Regions from separate parts of the Mesorhizobium sp. M0243 genome, predicted to be linked through region 3. Evidence: riboswitches for the same ligand, from Rfam matches in the RefSeq annotation. Region 3 holds a riboswitch; each other region holds the start of a gene.
The links. A riboswitch is a leader RNA that binds a small molecule or an ion and turns the genes downstream of it on or off. The one in region 3 is predicted to bind thiamine pyrophosphate.

Region 1 (5,361 bases), on a different contig from region 3:
ATGCGATTCGCCGTTGACCATTAGTTTCATGAGCAAGCTCCTTGGTTGCGTCTTGATTGAAAACCAGGTCGGCAGCGTGGCGCGCCATGGCGGGAGCCAGGAGAAAACCGTGACGATAGAGCCCGTTGATCGCGATGATTTCCCCCTTCGTTTCGACGCGCGGCAAATTGTCGGGAAAGGCTGGGCGGACGCCGACACCGGTTTCAACGATCTCGGCCTCGCCAAAGGCCGGGTGGAGGGCATAGGCGGTACCCAGAAGCTCCATCATGGAGCGCGCCGTGATTGGTCCGGCGGACTGGCTTTCAATCATCGTCGCACCAACCATGAAACGGTGATCGGTGCGCGGCACGGCATAAAGCGGAAAGCGCGGATGCAGCAAACGGACCGGCCGCGACAGCGAGACATCAGGCGTGCGAAGAATCAGCATTTCGCCGCGAACACCGCGCAGCCTGTCATCGGCCGCTGCCATTCCCATACAGTCTATCTGACGGGCGAAACCCGAAACAGACCGGGCGTCGCAGCCGAAGTGGAATTTGACACCCATGGTCGCAAGCTTGTCATGAAGTGCCGCCATCGCCGGGCGTGGGTCGAGGTGAGCCTCGTCGGGGAAGAGCAATCCGCGGCGGAAGCGGCCGGCTAAGTCGGGCTCCAGCAAGGCAATTTCATCTTCCTCGACGCGCCGATAGCCCGTCGTGCGGCTGGCGAACCGGTCGAGCTCGCGCGCATCGCGCGGCGCGGCCAAGACCAGCGTTCCCCGTCGTGCTACCAAGCCGGGCGTTGCGGCGTCCCACCAGTCGGCGGCGTCGCGTCCGAGATCCAGCACCGGCTGCTCGGCGCTTTCACGCTCGCACCACGGTGCCAACATGCCACCGGCGAACCACGACGCATTGCCGCTAAGGGCAGTCCTTGTCTCGGCAACGGTAACCACCGCGCCGCGTGCGGCGAACTCGAAGGCGACGGTGAGGCCGGCAACGCCGGCCCCTTTGACCAAGACCTTCATGATGGCTCACGTGGCTGAGCTATGAGCGGCGCGCCGGTCTCGTCCGCCGGCAGGTAGAGATCGCCGCCCTCGCGGTATTTCGCCGCCATCGCCGCCATGCCCTCCTTCTGGGCTTCGGCACGGATATCGTGGGAAATTCGCATCGAGCAGAATTTCGGTCCGCACATCGAGCAGAAATGCGCCACTTTGTGCGCCTCCTTGGGCAAGGTCTGGTCGTGGAAAGACCGCGCCGTTTCGGGATCGAGCGACAGGTTGAACTGGTCCTCCCAGCGGAACTCGAAGCGCGCGCGCGAAAGGGCATCATCCCTGGTTTTCGCCGCCGGATGGCCCTTCGCCAGATCGGCTGCATGGGCGGCGATCTTGTAGGTGATCACGCCAATCTTGACGTCGTTGCGGTCGGGAAGGCCGAGATGCTCTTTCGGCGTGACGTAGCAAAGCATTGCGGTGCCGAACCAGCCTATCATGGCGGCACCGATGCCGGAGGTGATGTGGTCATAGCCCGGCGCGATGTCGGTCGTCAGCGGGCCAAGCGTGTAGAACGGCGCCTCACCGCAGACGGCGAGCTGCTTTTCCATGTTCTGCTTGATCTTGTGCATCGGCACGTGGCCGGGGCCTTCGATCATTACCTGGCAATCCTTCGCCCAGGCGATCTGCGTCAGCTCGCCGAGCGTTTCCAACTCGGCAAATTGCGCCGCGTCGTTGGCATCGGCGATCGAGCCGGGACGAAGGCCGTCGCCGAGCGAGAAGGATACGTCATAGGCTCTGGCGATGTCGCAGATCTCCGCGAAGTGCTCGTAGAGGAAGCTTTCCCGGTGATGGTGCAGGCACCATTTTGCCATGATTGAGCCGCCGCGCGAGACGATACCCGTGACCCGGTCAACGGTCAGCGGGATGTAATGCAGCCGCACGCCGGCGTGGATGGTGAAATAGTCGACGCCTTGCTCGGCCTGTTCGATCAGCGTGTCGCGGTACACCTCCCAGGTCAGATCCTCGGCAATGCCGCCAACCTTCTCGAGCGCCTGGTAGAGCGGCACCGTGCCGAACGGTACCGGCGCGTTGCGCACGATCCAGTCGCGGATGTTGTGGATGTTGCGGCCGGTCGACAGGTCCATCACCGTATCGGCGCCCCAGCGGATCGCCCACACCATCTTTTCGACCTCTTCAGCCATCGACGATGTGACGGCGGAGTTACCGATATTGGCGTTGATCTTCACCAGGAAATTACGGCCGATGATCATCGGCTCGCTTTCGGGATGGTTGATGTTGGCGGGAATGATCGCCCGTCCGCGCGCCACCTCGTCGCGGACGAATTCGGGCGTGACGAAATCGGGCAGCATCGCGCCGAAAGCCTCGCCGTCGCGCTCAAGCTTGCCGTGCAGGATCTCGCGACCAAGGTTCTCGCGGATGGCGACGAACTCCATTTCGGGTGTGATGATGCCGGCGCGTGCATAGGCAAGCTGCGTCACCGCCTTGCCTGCTTTGGCTCTGAGCGGTCGGTGGCGGATGGGAAATTCTGGCGTCAGGCGTTCGCCCGTCGCGAATCCGTTGTCCTCCGGCCGGACGTGGCGGCCGTCACAGTCCTCGACATCGCCGCGCGCCAAGATCCATTCGTGGCGAAGCCGGGCCAGGCCTTTTTGGATGCTGGTTTCGACAGCCGGATCGGTATAGGAGCCCGACGGGTCGTAGACGGTGACGGGCGGTTCGCCGGCTGTCGGATGGACGGAGATTTCGCGCATCGGCACCCGGATCTGCGGGTGGATGGCACCGGGCTTGTGGATCTTACGCGAAGCAGGCAGCGGTCCCGTTGAGACGGCTGGGGTGAGGGCATTCATCTTGAGGCTCCTTTGCTCATGCATTGGAGACCCAGTTCTGTGCCGGAAGGATGAAAAGACGCTTCTGTCGACCTGCCGAAACAGGACCTCGGGCGTGAACTCCCGCAAAGCGCTTGCACCGTCCCTACGCCAGTATGAACTGGATCAGGTTCAACGGGTCACTGCGCCGCGAAAGCCAGCAGTATCTCAGCCCCTTGCCGGGACTCCCCTGGTGAATGCCTCAAGTTGAACGGGCCGGCGTTGTCTTGTCAAGCGCATGTTCGTCCTGCGGCGGCGGTGGGCGGCAATCAAATTGGGCCCAAATTGGGCCGACGGCCTCGCCACGGGTCGCGGAGAAGTTCCGCGGCAGATAGGGCAGGTGTGGCCAAAGCTGCATTTGCCTCGTCAAACTTGATGTGACATTGACGTAGACGGAACTGCTGCGTTTCAAGAATCTTAAGCCGTCAATGCCTGATCGGAACAGAACTGGTGGGCCGCCCGAACGCCCCACAAACATCGTGCTCTCGATCACCTCTTATTGTCGCCGGAAAAGGGGTGATCGACCAATCGATCAAGTCGACCGCTCGCTGAAGGGCGCCCTCGGTTTCAGCACGGCTGGGCGAAGTGGCAATGACATGTCCAATCCAGTCTCGGAAATCCCCCTTCCTGACGATCGGTGTCTTGGGTTCAACATTCAATTTGACCTCGGCCACACCTGATAAAGCAGCTGCCTGAGTGTCGCCACCAATCCAGTCCAGGGTGCCATCTTGATCAGGAAGCAGGAATCGCGCGGCCGCAGTATGCGAATGCTTTTTGCGCAGATCCCATTCCTCGCCAATGACAAGCTTGATGTGCTCGGCGACGAGGTCGACACCGTAAGCTAGCTGGACCAGTTGAGGGTCGGGCGCGCCACTAAGACGCGGATTGACTTCAATGACAACTGGACCGCGTTTCGTGCACCGGAGTTCAACGTTAGTTGGCCCCCAGCCAAGGCCGAGAGCCCGCAAACAGCTCAGCGAAACATCGGCGATGCGCTCACGCTCCTGATCGGTTAGCAGGGCCGGATACGTCACCTCACGTATGACGAAATGGGGGAGGGGACCAAAGTCATTGGCGCAAATCGCAACGACCTCATTCCCCATAACATTAATGCTATAGAACGGGCCCTGTGCGAATTCTTCGACGAGTATTTTCGGTGTAGACCGCCATATGTGCTTTCCGCCCAATAGATAAGTCGTATGTTCGGCTACGTCTTCGAGGCTGCGGCACAATCGGACACCGATGCTGCCGCTGCCTACTGCCGGCTTAAGAATCACGGGCAGGCCGATCTCTGCAGCCGAGCTTTCTACCTCCGCCGCATTCGTCGCCAACCGATAGGCCGGTATTGGAACGCCGGCCTGCGCGAGGAGTTGGCGTTGCTTGAATTTGTCGCAGCTTCGTTCAATCGATTCAGGGTTCGGTCCCGGTAGATCGAAATGCCGGCAAAGCTTGCCAACTGTCGCATAGATCGATTCATGGTCCCCGGCAAAGCCAGTAATGCCAGCAATGTCGTGGGTAGCACGCAGCCGCGAACATTCGCGGACCAACGCTTCGAGATTGCCAGTGTCGACACGGATTGCCTCAACGTTTTCCGCCGAAAGATAGTCGTACCGAGGTGGATCAGCCGTCAGAGTAATTGGATGAAGACCAAGACACTGAGCCGCTTGGACGTATAGCTGACCAGTACCCCTATGGCCTTCGACCAATATGAGCGCTCTTCTTCTTACCATTGCTGTTAATCCCGATGCTGCGTGCTGGCGGCGGTCCGAGGGTACCGGCGTCACTTTTATGGCCGTGCCGGACCTCAGACTCGCGGTGCCGTACCATTGTCAACGACTGACGCTTGTAAAAATCTTGTAAATTGATTTGAAGGATCTGTTGCAGCGTTGTTGATTAGGGCGGCGTCGGAGGCTTGCTCCGTTCAAACCAGGTTAGCTGGGGTTTGTGTGTGATCCCGTGGGCCTGGGCGTGACCTACCCCTCGGGTAGGGCACGCCAAGCCACATCAAACTCGCAGCACAAGAACATGCGCTCTGGTCATACTGGCTCATGGTGAGCCCTGAATCTGGAACCGGCCCGATGTGTAAGCAGCGAGTCGTCAAACGGCCCCATTCAATCATGGAGTCACATCATTTAAGATCGCGAAAGCTGTCATTGCGGGTTACGGAACTGCTTTCCGATGACATTCGAAGATGCGATCGGGCGTCAGAACCGGATCGCGGACCGCCGCTTCCACCTCGGCGAGCCCGGCTGATATAATCAGGTCTGAGGCTGTGCGCCCTGTCGTTCCCAGCATTTACATTAGGCAGCCTTGCCAAGATTGTCCCGCAGCAGAACCTGCCTGAGCGCATCGACGAACGTCCGAATATCTGTCGTACTATGGGCAGGCGTAACCGTCACCCTGAACCGCTCGGTTCCCACCGGAACACTCGGCGCCAGAATTGGCTGAACGTACATTCCATGCTGATCCAGAAGCTGGCGGGACGCTTCCTTGCAACGGAATGGATCACCA
Region 2 (5,361 bases), on a different contig from region 3:
GGCATCCTCGGTGCGGTAGCTGCCCATCCGTGCCAGAAGAAGGTAGGGCAATGTCTGCACGGAATCACTGCCGAACAGGGCAATGACACCGAGATCGCCGAGCGACAGCGCCATGGCGAAAGCGAAGGCCGTGGCGAGCGGTCGCCGCAGCGACGGCCAGTCGACCAGCATCAGCCGGTTCCAGCCCGCAATGCCGAGCTGTGCGCAGAGCCGTTCGTGACGCTCGCTCGCCGCATCATAGGCGGGACGCACGGCGCGTAGGGCGAACGGCATCGCCATCACCGCATTGACGGTGACGACCATGACCGGGGCGATGGCGAAGGCATCGCCGACATGGCGCAGCAACAGGAACCAGCCAGCGCCGACGACGATCGGCGGCACGACAAGGACAAAACCGGCGCCTGTATCGGTGGCGCGTTCGAGCAGTGTCTTTGCGCCGGCACGGCGGTTCAGCGCCAGTGCCCGCCGCGCCATGGTCAGCACCAGCGACAGCATCACCGAAAGCAGCGCCGACAGGAAGGCGAGCGCTGCGCTGGTCAGCGTTGCCTGCCGGACGGTGGCCTCGCTGGCCAAACGGCCGAGGTCCGCACCCAACCCGGCCACCACGGTTGCCGCCATCGGCCCAACGACGAACAGCAGCGCCAGGATGATGACTAGCGCGTTCAACCAGGTCTCGCTCCGATTGACCGAGAGATAGCGGCGTTGCGCGACCGGCAAATTGGTGTCGCCGACCACATTGGCGCCTAGGCGCGTCAGGGCCAGCACAACGATAAAGGTCAAGGCGATCTGCAACAGCGTCAGTGTAACGGCCCGCGCGGGATCGAAATCGAAGCGCAGCGCCTGGTAGATGCCGACCTCAAGCGTCGTCGCGGCCGGCCCGCCGCCGAGCGTCAGCACGATGGTGAAGGATGTGATGCAGAGCATGAACACCAGCCCGGCGACGCCGGGCAGTGCGGCGCGCAGCGTTGGCCATTCGATCAGCCGGAACGCCGGCCGCGCCGCCATGCCGAGCTGGCTCGCCAACCGCCATTGGTCGGCCGGTATGGTCTGCAGCGCCTCGAGGAACAGCCGCGTCGCCAGCGGCAGGTTGAAGAAGACATGGGCGACGAGGATGCCGGACAGGCCATAGATGCCCGGCCAGCTTCCCCCGCCGATCACGGCAAGCACGCCGGCGAAATAGCCGGCACGGCCATAAAGCGCCAGGATGCCGAGTGCTGCGACAATAGCCGGCAGCGCCAACGGCACGGCGAAGATCTGCAGGATGAAGGCGCGAGCGAAGAAACGTGGGTGCCGCGACAGAGCGCGCGCCACGAACAGCGCCGGGATGACCGAAAGCAGCGTCGAGAGCGCCGCTTGCCAGAGCGTGAAGCGAATGACGCGAAGCAGATAGGGATCGAAGGTTGCCCAGGCGCCCGAGAAATCATGGGCGCCCTCGAAAAGCAGGCCAGCAAACGCGCCGCCGATCAGCAGCGCGATTGCAGCGAGCGCGAGGGTGCCAGCGGTGATGCGGGGGTCAGACGCGCGTTGCACGCTGGACCACCATTCTTTCCATCGCGGCAAATACAAAGGATTGCGTTCCTTGGCGCCCCCCTCTGTCCTGCCGGACATCTCCCCCTCCAGGGAGGAGATCGGCCGTCACCCATGCTTCCGCTAGTCTCCAACGTTGCCGGACTATAACCAGCAACGACGCTGCCAATCTCCCCCCTTGAGGGGGAGATTGCCGGCAGGCCAGAGGGGGGTGGAGTGGCGCGAACATCAAAAGAACTCGCAAGCCTACTTGCTCATCACCGCCAGCCATTCATCGACCCAAGCCTTGCGGTTGGCAGCGACCTCTTGCGGGCTGAACAGCAAGGTCTTGGTCGGCTTGACCAGTTTGTCGAAGGCCGGATTGAGCGGCTTGTCGGTCTTGCCGGCCGGGAACATCCAGTTGGTCTCGGGGATGGCATCCTGGAATTTCGGCCCGGTCATGAAGGCGATGAACTTGGCCGCCAGCGGGTTCTTGGCCCCCGCCGTGGTGATACCCGCGACTTCTATCTGCAAATACTCGCCCTCCTCGAACGACGCTGCCTGATAGCGCTCTGTCTTCTCGGCGACCATGTGGTAGGCCGGCGACGTCGTGTAGGACAGCACCATCGGCGCCTCGCCCTTGGTGAACAGCCCATAGGCCTCGCTCCAGCCCGGCGTCACGGTCAGCACTTTCGCCTTGAGCTTGGCCCAGGCCTCGGGCGCCTTGTCGCCATAGACTGACTTGACCCACAGAAGCAGACCGAGGCCCGGCGTGGAGGTGCGCGGATCCTGGATGACGATCTTGTCATCGGCACTGCCCTCGACCAGCTCTTTCAGGCTTTTCGGCGGGATCTTCAGCTTCTCGGTGTCGTAGACGACGGCGAAATATCCGTAGTCAAAGGGGACAAAAGTATCGTCGCTCCAGCCACCCGGCACGTTGACATCAGTTACGCCGCCATGCGGCGCGAACAAGCCTGACGCCTTGGCATCGGCGGTGAGATTGGTGTCGAGGCCAAGCACGATATCGGCCTTGGTCGATGCGCCTTCCAATCTGACGCGGTTGAGCAGCGCGACGCCGTCGGCGACCGAGACGAACTCGACATCGCAGCCGCATTCGGCCTCGAACTCCTTCTTCACCACGGGACCCGGACCCCAGTCGGCGGTGAAGCTATCATAGGTGTAGACGGTGAGCTTGTCCTTGGCCAAGGCCGGTCCGGACAAGGCCACGACCGTTGCTGAAACAAGAGCGTATAAAAACGTGCGCATCGGCGCCTCCTTCGTTCGAATTGAAAGGAATTGAGGCGTCGGACTGTCCGAAACGTCTAATCCCTCCGCCGGTACAAACCGGATCAGGTTCAGCGGGTTGGCGAGACTGCCTCTCAGCCGGTCCGCGAAGATCGCGTCCGGCACCCCGTTAGAGCGTTTCGACACATAGGCCGGGCCGATCCCCCATGCAAGTGGGAGTTTGCCGCCTTCCGTTTCCCGTGCCGGGCTGGTAAGGGCCACACGATATGAGCACATTCACCATCCTGCTTGGCGGCGATCTCATCCGCACGCCACGGCTCGACCGCCAGGCCGAAGGCTCCCGCGTCATCGCCGCCGACGCCGGCATCGGGCATGCGCGGCTGCTGGGTCTCGTGCCCGAACTGTGGGTGGGCGATTTCGATTCCGTGCCAGCCGAGCTGCCTGACGATCTCGCTTCCGTGCCGCGCCGGACCTTCCCGGCGGAAAAGGACCAGACCGATGGCGAACTGGCCATTGCCGCCGCACTCGAGCGCGGCGCGACCCGCCTGGTGCTCGCAGGTGCTTTCGGCGGCAAGCGCGCCGACCACGCTTTCCTGCATCTGGCGCTTGCCCTGCGGCTGGCCGAGGCCGGGACTGATGTGCTCCTGACCAGCGGCGCCCAGGAAGGCATCCCGCTGCTGCGCGGAACGGCCGGCTTCGACTATGCCGATGGCACGCTGTTTTCGGTGCTCGGCTTTTCCGAGCTCGCCGGCCTGACCGTCACCGGCGCCAAATGGCCGCTGAACCACGTCAAGGTGGCGTTCGGTTCGTCGCTGACCATCTCCAACGAGGTCAAGTCCGACAAGACCGGGGGCCGCCTCGAAATCGCGCTCGGCCATGGCCGCGCGATGCTGCTCGCTCATCCCTATCCCTTACCTGAAAGCTGACATGGCCCCGCCTCTTCTCAACCTCGACGGGATAAAACTGACCTTCGGCGGCACGCCGCTGCTCGACGGCGCCGCCTTGACGGCTTCGGCCGGCGACAAGATTGCACTGGTCGGCCGCAACGGGTCGGGCAAGTCGACCCTGCTGAAGATCGCCGCTGGCCTGATCGAGCCGCAGGACGGCGAGGTGTTCCGCCAGCCTTCGGCAACTATCCGCTATTTGCCGCAGATGCCGGACATGGAGGGCTTTGCCACCGTCCGCGCCTATGTCGAGGCCGGGCTTGGCCCCGCCGACGATCCCTACCGAGCCAGCTATCTGATGGAGCATCTCGGACTGTCGGGTGAGGAACGTCCGAATGATCTGTCGGGCGGCGAGGCGAGGCGTGCTGCCCTTGCCCGCGTGATGGCGCCGGAGCCAGACATCCTGCTGCTCGATGAGCCGACCAACCATCTCGACCTCTCGGTCATCGAATGGCTGGAAGAAGAACTCATCCGCACCTCCTCGGCACTGATCGTCATCTCGCACGACCGCCGCTTTCTCGAACGTGTGTCGCGCGCCACCATCTGGCTCGATCGCGGCCAGACCCGCAGGCTGGACCAGGGCTTTGGCCATTTCGAGGAATGGCGCGACCTGGTCCTGGAGGAAGAAGAGCGCGAGCAGCATAAACTCGGCCGCCAGATCGTTCGCGAAGAGCATTGGCTGCGCTACGGCGTGACGGCGCGGCGCAAGCGAAACATGCGCCGGCTCGGCGAGTTGCAGACCATGCGCCAGCGTTTTCGCGGCCATCGCGGTGCCGAAGGGTCGGCGACCATGGTGGCGAGCGACGCCGCCGAGTCCGGCAAGCTGGTGATCGAGGCGAAGAACATCGAGAAGAGCTTTGGCGATCTCACCGTGGTCAAGGGGTTTTCGACCCGCATCCAGCGCGGCGATCGCGTCGGCCTGGTCGGGCCGAACGGCGCCGGCAAGACGACGCTCTTGAAGATGCTGACCGGCGAGATGAAGCCGGACGCCGGTTCGGTGCGGCTCGGCACCAATCTGGAGATCGCCACGCTCGACCAGAAGCGCGAGGCGGTCGACCCGCAGGAGACGCTGGCGCAATATCTCACCGACGGGCGCGGCGAGAACCTCGTCATCAATGGCGAGCAGCGCCACGTCGTCTCCTACATGAAGGATTTCCTGTTCAAGCCGGAGCAGGCACGCACGCCGGTGCGCGAGTTGTCCGGCGGAGAACGGGCACGGCTCTTGCTGGCGCGGGTGCTGGCGCGGCCGGCAAACCTTCTGGTGCTCGACGAGCCGACCAACGATCTCGATATGGAGACGCTGGAACTGCTGCAGGAACTGGTCGCCGGCTTTGCCGGCACCGTCATCCTGGTCAGCCACGATCGCGATTTCCTCGACCGCACCGTGACCAGCCTGATCGCGCCGGATGGTGAAGGCCGCTGGATCGAATATGCCGGCGGCTACTCCGACATGCTGGCGCAGCGCGGCGGCACCAGGCTGGACGACCGCAAGGCGCGTGCGAAGGCCGAAAACGGCGAAGCGCCAGTGACGACCAGAAGTGAAGCGGCCGCGCCAAAGGGGCCGGCGAAGAAACTGTCGTTCAAACAGAAATTCGCGCTGGAATCGCTGCCCAAGAAAATCGAGGCTGTGACGGCTTCGATCTCAAGGCTGGAGAACAACATCGCC
Region 3 (5,361 bases):
GCCGCGATGAATGGGTGTTGGTCCACCGCGCCCGCCTTTACTATATCGGTGTCCAAATGGCGGGGCTCTGCGGCTTATTGCTGGTGCTGTCGATATCGGGGCTGTTGCGGCGTTCGCCCGCGCCGGTACAGCCCATCGAGCGCGGCGCGCTGGCCTATCTCGTGTGGATGGGGCTTGGTCCGGCGGTGCTTGTCATGGTGGCTTCGCTGTTCACCGGCGCCGGCGAGGCGTGGGGCGCGCCGATGTACAATCTGGTCGGCGTTGTGGCGCTCGCCTTGCTGGGTCATCGGCTCGGCGCCGTCGAACTGCGACGGCTGGCGATCTGCGCGTTCGCCTGCATCCTCGGCATGTCCGCTGCCTATGCGGGCATCCGCTGGACGAGTTGCAATTTGCGCGGGCGCATGGATGCCGTCTGCTGGCCAGCGCGGCAGATTTCGGACGAAGCCGAGGCGGTCTGGCACGCGGCGGTGCCCGGTCGGCTCGACATCGTCGGCGGCGATACCCGCATCGCGTTGCTGGCGGGCCTCAACGCCTATGACAAGCCGTCGATCTTCACCGACCTCGACATGCGGCTCGCCCCCTGGATCACCAGCCAGCGGCTGCGCGATCACGGCATGCTCCTGGTCTGGCCCGGGAGCGGCGTGCCACCTCGGCTGCTGGCGTGGCTGGGCAACATCCCCGTCAAGACCGTTCTTTTCGACTGGTCGCTCAGGGCACCACCGGTGGCGATCAGCTTTGCCGCCATTCCGCCTGGCATGAAGCTACCGGGTTTGATCGACAGGCTCGCCCAAACGAGCAACTGAAGTAGATCCACCGCGTCCGCTGGACGAAGCAGGTGACAATGCCCATTTATGGCGAGACCACTTGCTTTTACGCAATTCCGGACGGAAAACCGCTACACACTTTTCCTGGAATTGCTTTTGAGGAGACGTGACATGGCGACTTCGACCGAACGTGCAGTCCTTGCCGGCGGCTGTTTCTGGGGCATGCAGGATTTGATACGGCGCTATCCAGGCGTCATCTCCACCCGCGTCGGCTACAGCGGCGGCGACGTGCCCAACGCCACCTATCGCAACCATGGCAGCCACGCCGAAGCGATCGAGATCAATTTCGATCCGGCCATCATAAGCTATCGCACGCTGCTGGAACGCTTTTTCCAGATCCACGATCCGACGACGCGCAACCGCCAGGGCAACGATGTCGGGACGAGTTATCGCTCGGCGATCTATTACACCAGCGACGAACAGAAGCGCGTCGCCGAGGACACCATCGCCGATGTCGATGCCTCGGGCCTGTGGCCGGGCAAGGTCGTCACCGAAGTCGCACCCGTTGGTCCATTCTGGGAAGCCGAGCCCGAGCATCAGGACTATCTGGGGAAATATCCCGACGGATACACCTGCCACTTCGTCAGGCCAGGCTGGAAGCTGCCGGTTCGCGAGACGGCGGTTTCGTAGATTTGCAACTGCGATTTGCCCTGCATTGCTGCTCGACGGTGTCGTCGAGCAGATCATCGCATCCAAACCCCTTTCGGTCAGCGCGGCTTGTCGCGTCGGTGAAGCCATCGAGCTTTCACCAATGTGCGAAAGCGCCCTTCGAACACCTTCGTCAACGGCGAATGCGGATGCGGTAGGCAAACACGGTCAGGCGGTTGACAGCCTGCCGTATCGCGGTCCAACTGCGCAGGAAGAGTTGATTTCGGGAGACGGGCCGTGAAAAAAGTTTACGAAAAGCCAGTGTTTGTAAAACGCGAGCGTCTTTCGGTTGTCACTGCCTTGGCATCGCCTTCCACTCAGCCGACCTGACAAGCTCGCCCTGACCTGTCGGCCCGTTTGAGCCGCCGAAGATGAGGCCGATCGAATCGACCGATCACTCGGAGCCGATCACAGCCGTTTTTGTCCTCGATATCTCTAACTATACGGGGCCTCTGCTCGCCGGCTGGCTAGAGGCTGGAAATGCAATTGGCGCGATCATCGTGCCCGGGTTCCGGCGTCGTCCCACCGGTTTCAGCATTGGCAATTTCCGGCGAAGGCTTCAACGCAAGCTGCTGCTCAGGCGGTTTATCGGTAACACGCCTGTCAAGTTGATCGAATTTGGCCGCCCTTACGATTGGAATGCGCTTGGTCGGCAATTGTCTGACGTCCGCGCCGATGTGCTGGTCTGCTACACTTTGCCTGTCTTGATCCCTCAAGAGGTTCTTGGCCATTTTTCCAAAGGCGGGGTCAACCTCCACCCGGCGCTGCTCCCCGACTATCGAGGGCCCCACCCGATCCAGCGCTTGGCCGTGGACGGCCGGCATGCGGCTCATGGCGGCGTCACGCTCCACAAGATGTCCGCCGGTTTTGACGAGGGTGACATTCTCGGGCAGGTGCCGTTTTCCGAAGCTGACTGGACATCGAGAGAAGCCCTGGTCGACAGCACGGCAACCGCTATGCGGATTCTGGTGAGCGAGGCGGTGCCGACCTACTGCCGGGGGCTGTTGTCAGGAATGCCGCAGCCGAAAGGCGATTTCGTCTGGGCGCGGCTTCAGCCCAGCCACCTGATAATCTCGCCGGCCATGTCGGTCGAGCATGTTGTACGGCTATGGCATGTGCTTGGCCTTCTGCCAGGCATCTATCTTGAAATCGGAACGCGCAAAGTCAGGCTGGGATTCCAGATCAGAAGGCTGGGGCCCTGCACAGGAAAGGCTCCGGTCAGGCGGTGGGGAACAGTGGAATTCGATCTCGCCAACGGTCGGGTCCTGTATTTTACCTACGGTAGAGTGCTCAAACGGCTGCTCAATTCGAAACACCTATTTTCGCGCCCGCCCGCCGGGAGGCCCGCTCCAGAAATCCGGCTGTTCGGCAAAGCGAGTGCTGCGGACCAGAAAAACGGATGAAGTCGCTGGGCGATGCCCAGCGGCTTCATCCGTTTGCGACGTGGTTACTTGCCACAATGATTATCGTTTACCGTTGGCGCCGTCGCGTTACCATCGGCGTCCGGCTGCGCGCCTTGCGGGTTGGTCGGGCAATTCTGATCCGCGTTCGAATTCATGTCCCCTACCGTGCCAGTCGTGCTGTTGGTCGTGCCCGGGTCGACAGTGTCCGGCTCGATCGTATTCGGGGAAGCCGGCGTGTTCGGCTCAACCGTCACCGACTTGCCGCTGCCGCTTCCATTTGCGTTGTTGCTGCCGGCGCTTTGCGCCATGGCTGACGTGGCCAGACCAATGGTGAGAACCGAAGCTGCGAGGATTTTCATGAACATGGTTTGTCTCCATTTCTGTGAAGTCGTCGCTTATTTTCTACGAAAGTGATCGCGTTGCGACTGTGGGGACAACCGGTCGCGGCGGCGAAGGTTCCCGACAAAATTCCGCTCAGGTACACCGTGACTGGCGCAATGCTTTTGGCGCAGTGCTCTGAAAAAACGGCTTTCCCTTGAACTCGAATGATGCTTTAAGGCGCACATCCACAGGGGTGCTCCGTACGGTCGGGGCTGAGACGGGGGCGGCAAGCCCACAGACCCTAGAAGCTGATCTGGGTAATACCAGCGGAGCGAGGCGGGCGATGTTTTCAGGCGCACAGATTTCCCTATACCCCATGACCGACGAATTCGTCGGTGTCATTCTTGGCGCGCTCGGTGCGCTCGATCCCTGGCGCGACAAGCTCAGGATCGAGACCGACGACATCTCGACCTTGCTGGTCGGGCCGCCCGAAGTGCTGTTTCCCGCCATGCGCGACCTCTTCGTGGCGGCGGCACGTAGCGGCAAACATTGCGTGTTGTCGGCCACCATCTCGCGCGGGTGCCCTGGCGAGCCGGATGATCCGATCTGCCGCTCCGATGCACTTGGCGGGCCTGTCGGGCCACTCGGCCCGCGCAAGGATGCGGCCATCGCGGCGGTGCGCAATGCTGCTGCCACCGGCCAGCCGGCGGCGGCGCAGTTCTCGCTCTATGTGATGGGCACCGACGACCACATGGACGAGATCTACGGCTGCATCGATTTTCTCAAGCAGTCCGGCGTCTATGAGCGTTCCAAGCATTTCTGCACGAAACTGCGCGGTGATGCCGGTGCGATCTTTTCGGCGCTGGACGAGGCCTTCTGCCGCTTCGGACCAGGCGCCGGCCACGTAACCCTCGACGTCACGGTCTCGGCCAACAGCCCGTCGGCTGTCTGAGCCAGCCGCGCTTTCGCGCTGCCGTCAAAGGTTGTCTCCCGTGGCCACATCATCAGTCGCTTCGCGCCCGATCGCGGGTCTTCTTGTCAAGGCAATGCCGGCCATGATCTCGGTCGGTTTGCTCCTAGTGGCGTGGGAGCTTTATGCCACCTATTCCGGCATCAGGCCGACGATACTGCCGGCGCCGTCGCGCGTTTTCGAGCAAGCGCTGCTCAATCGCCAGGCGCTGGCCGACAACGCCATTCCGACCATCGGCGCCACGCTGCTCGGCTTTGCCTGTTCGCTCAGCGCCGCCTTCGTGCTGTCGATGCTGGTCGACTTCTTCCAGCCGCTGCGGCGTGCGCTGTTTCCCGTCTTAATCGTCAGCCAGACCTTGCCGCTGGTGGCGATCGCGCCGCTGGTGGTGCTGTGGTTCGGCTTCGGGCTGGCGCCCAAGATCATGCTGGTGGCGCTGGTTACCTTCTTTCCGATGCTGGTTGCATTGGTCGAGGGTTATGAGTCGACCGAGGCCGAGATCGGGCAAATGCTCCGCGCCATGGGGGCAGGGCGCTGGCGCATCTTCGTGCTGGCGCGGCTGCCTTCGGCGCTGCCCTATTTCTTTGCTGGGTTGAGGATCTCCATCACCTATGCCGTGGTCGGCGCGATCTTCGCCGAATATGCCGGTGCCGCGAAGGGGCTGGGCATCTATATGCTCAACGCCAAGAACAATTTCCGCCCTGACCTGGTTCTTGCCGCCGTCGGAGTGAGCGCTGCCCTGACCCTTGTCCTGTTCGGGTTGACTGTACTGCTGCAGCGCCTTGCGATGCCCTGGGAGCGGGCCGGCAAGGAAACCGCCGGGAAGGGAGCCTGGCGATGAGCCGGCTGGAACTGCGGTATGTGCGCAAGGCGTTCGGTGGGCTCGACGTGCTGGCCGATATTTCGCTTAGCGTCGGCGCTGGTGAATTCGTCTCGATCCTTGGACCCTCGGGCGCCGGCAAATCGACGCTCTTTCAGCTTCTGACCGGCGCCGAGCATGGCGAGGGCGAGATGTTGTTCGACGGCGCGCCGCTCGACGACCACGGCAGGCATTTCGCCTTCATGCCGCAGCGTGACGCGCTGATGCCGTGGCGGCGCATCCTCGACAACGCGACGCTCGGGCTCGAAGTCCAAGGCATGAGGAGACAGGCGGCGCGGGTGCGCGTTGCGCCGTTGTTTGCCGAATTCGGGCTTGCCG

Region 1: linked by a shared signal. The riboswitch ahead of thiC (phosphomethylpyrimidine synthase ThiC) and the one ahead of NKJ11_RS10160 (YkoF family thiamine/hydroxymethylpyrimidine-binding protein) in region 3 are both predicted to bind thiamine pyrophosphate.
Region 2: linked by a shared signal. The riboswitch ahead of thiB (thiamine ABC transporter substrate binding subunit) and the one ahead of NKJ11_RS10160 (YkoF family thiamine/hydroxymethylpyrimidine-binding protein) in region 3 are both predicted to bind thiamine pyrophosphate.

Annotation. Positions count from the first base shown of each region.
Region 1 is NZ_JAMYSF010000014.1:38,721-44,081, reverse strand. It holds gene thiO (glycine oxidase ThiO) at 1-1,000, opposite strand, end outside; gene thiS (sulfur carrier protein ThiS) at 1-30, opposite strand, end outside; gene thiC (phosphomethylpyrimidine synthase ThiC) at 997-2,832, opposite strand; TPP riboswitch at 2,936-3,052, opposite strand; gene NKJ11_RS19030 (ATP-grasp domain-containing protein) at 3,276-4,580, opposite strand; gene hemA (5-aminolevulinate synthase) at 5,151-5,361, opposite strand, start outside.
Region 2 is NZ_JAMYSF010000036.1:10,752-16,112, reverse strand. It holds gene thiP (thiamine/thiamine pyrophosphate ABC transporter permease) at 1-1,530, opposite strand, end outside; gene thiB (thiamine ABC transporter substrate binding subunit) at 1,774-2,772, opposite strand; TPP riboswitch at 2,816-2,930, opposite strand; gene NKJ11_RS30160 (thiamine diphosphokinase) at 3,018-3,677, shown strand; gene NKJ11_RS30155 (ABC-F family ATP-binding cassette domain-containing protein) at 3,679-5,361, shown strand, end outside.
Region 3 is NZ_JAMYSF010000006.1:122,237-127,597, reverse strand. It holds gene NKJ11_RS10185 (glycosyltransferase family 39 protein) at 1-803, shown strand, start outside; gene msrA (peptide-methionine (S)-S-oxide reductase MsrA) at 936-1,454, shown strand; gene NKJ11_RS10175 (hypothetical protein) at 1,480-1,713, shown strand; gene NKJ11_RS10170 (formyltransferase family protein) at 1,844-2,875, shown strand; gene NKJ11_RS10165 (RodZ family helix-turn-helix domain-containing protein) at 2,920-3,240, opposite strand; TPP riboswitch at 3,436-3,549, shown strand; gene NKJ11_RS10160 (YkoF family thiamine/hydroxymethylpyrimidine-binding protein) at 3,540-4,148, shown strand; gene NKJ11_RS10155 (ABC transporter permease) at 4,252-5,004, shown strand; gene NKJ11_RS10150 (ABC transporter ATP-binding protein) at 5,001-5,361, shown strand, end outside.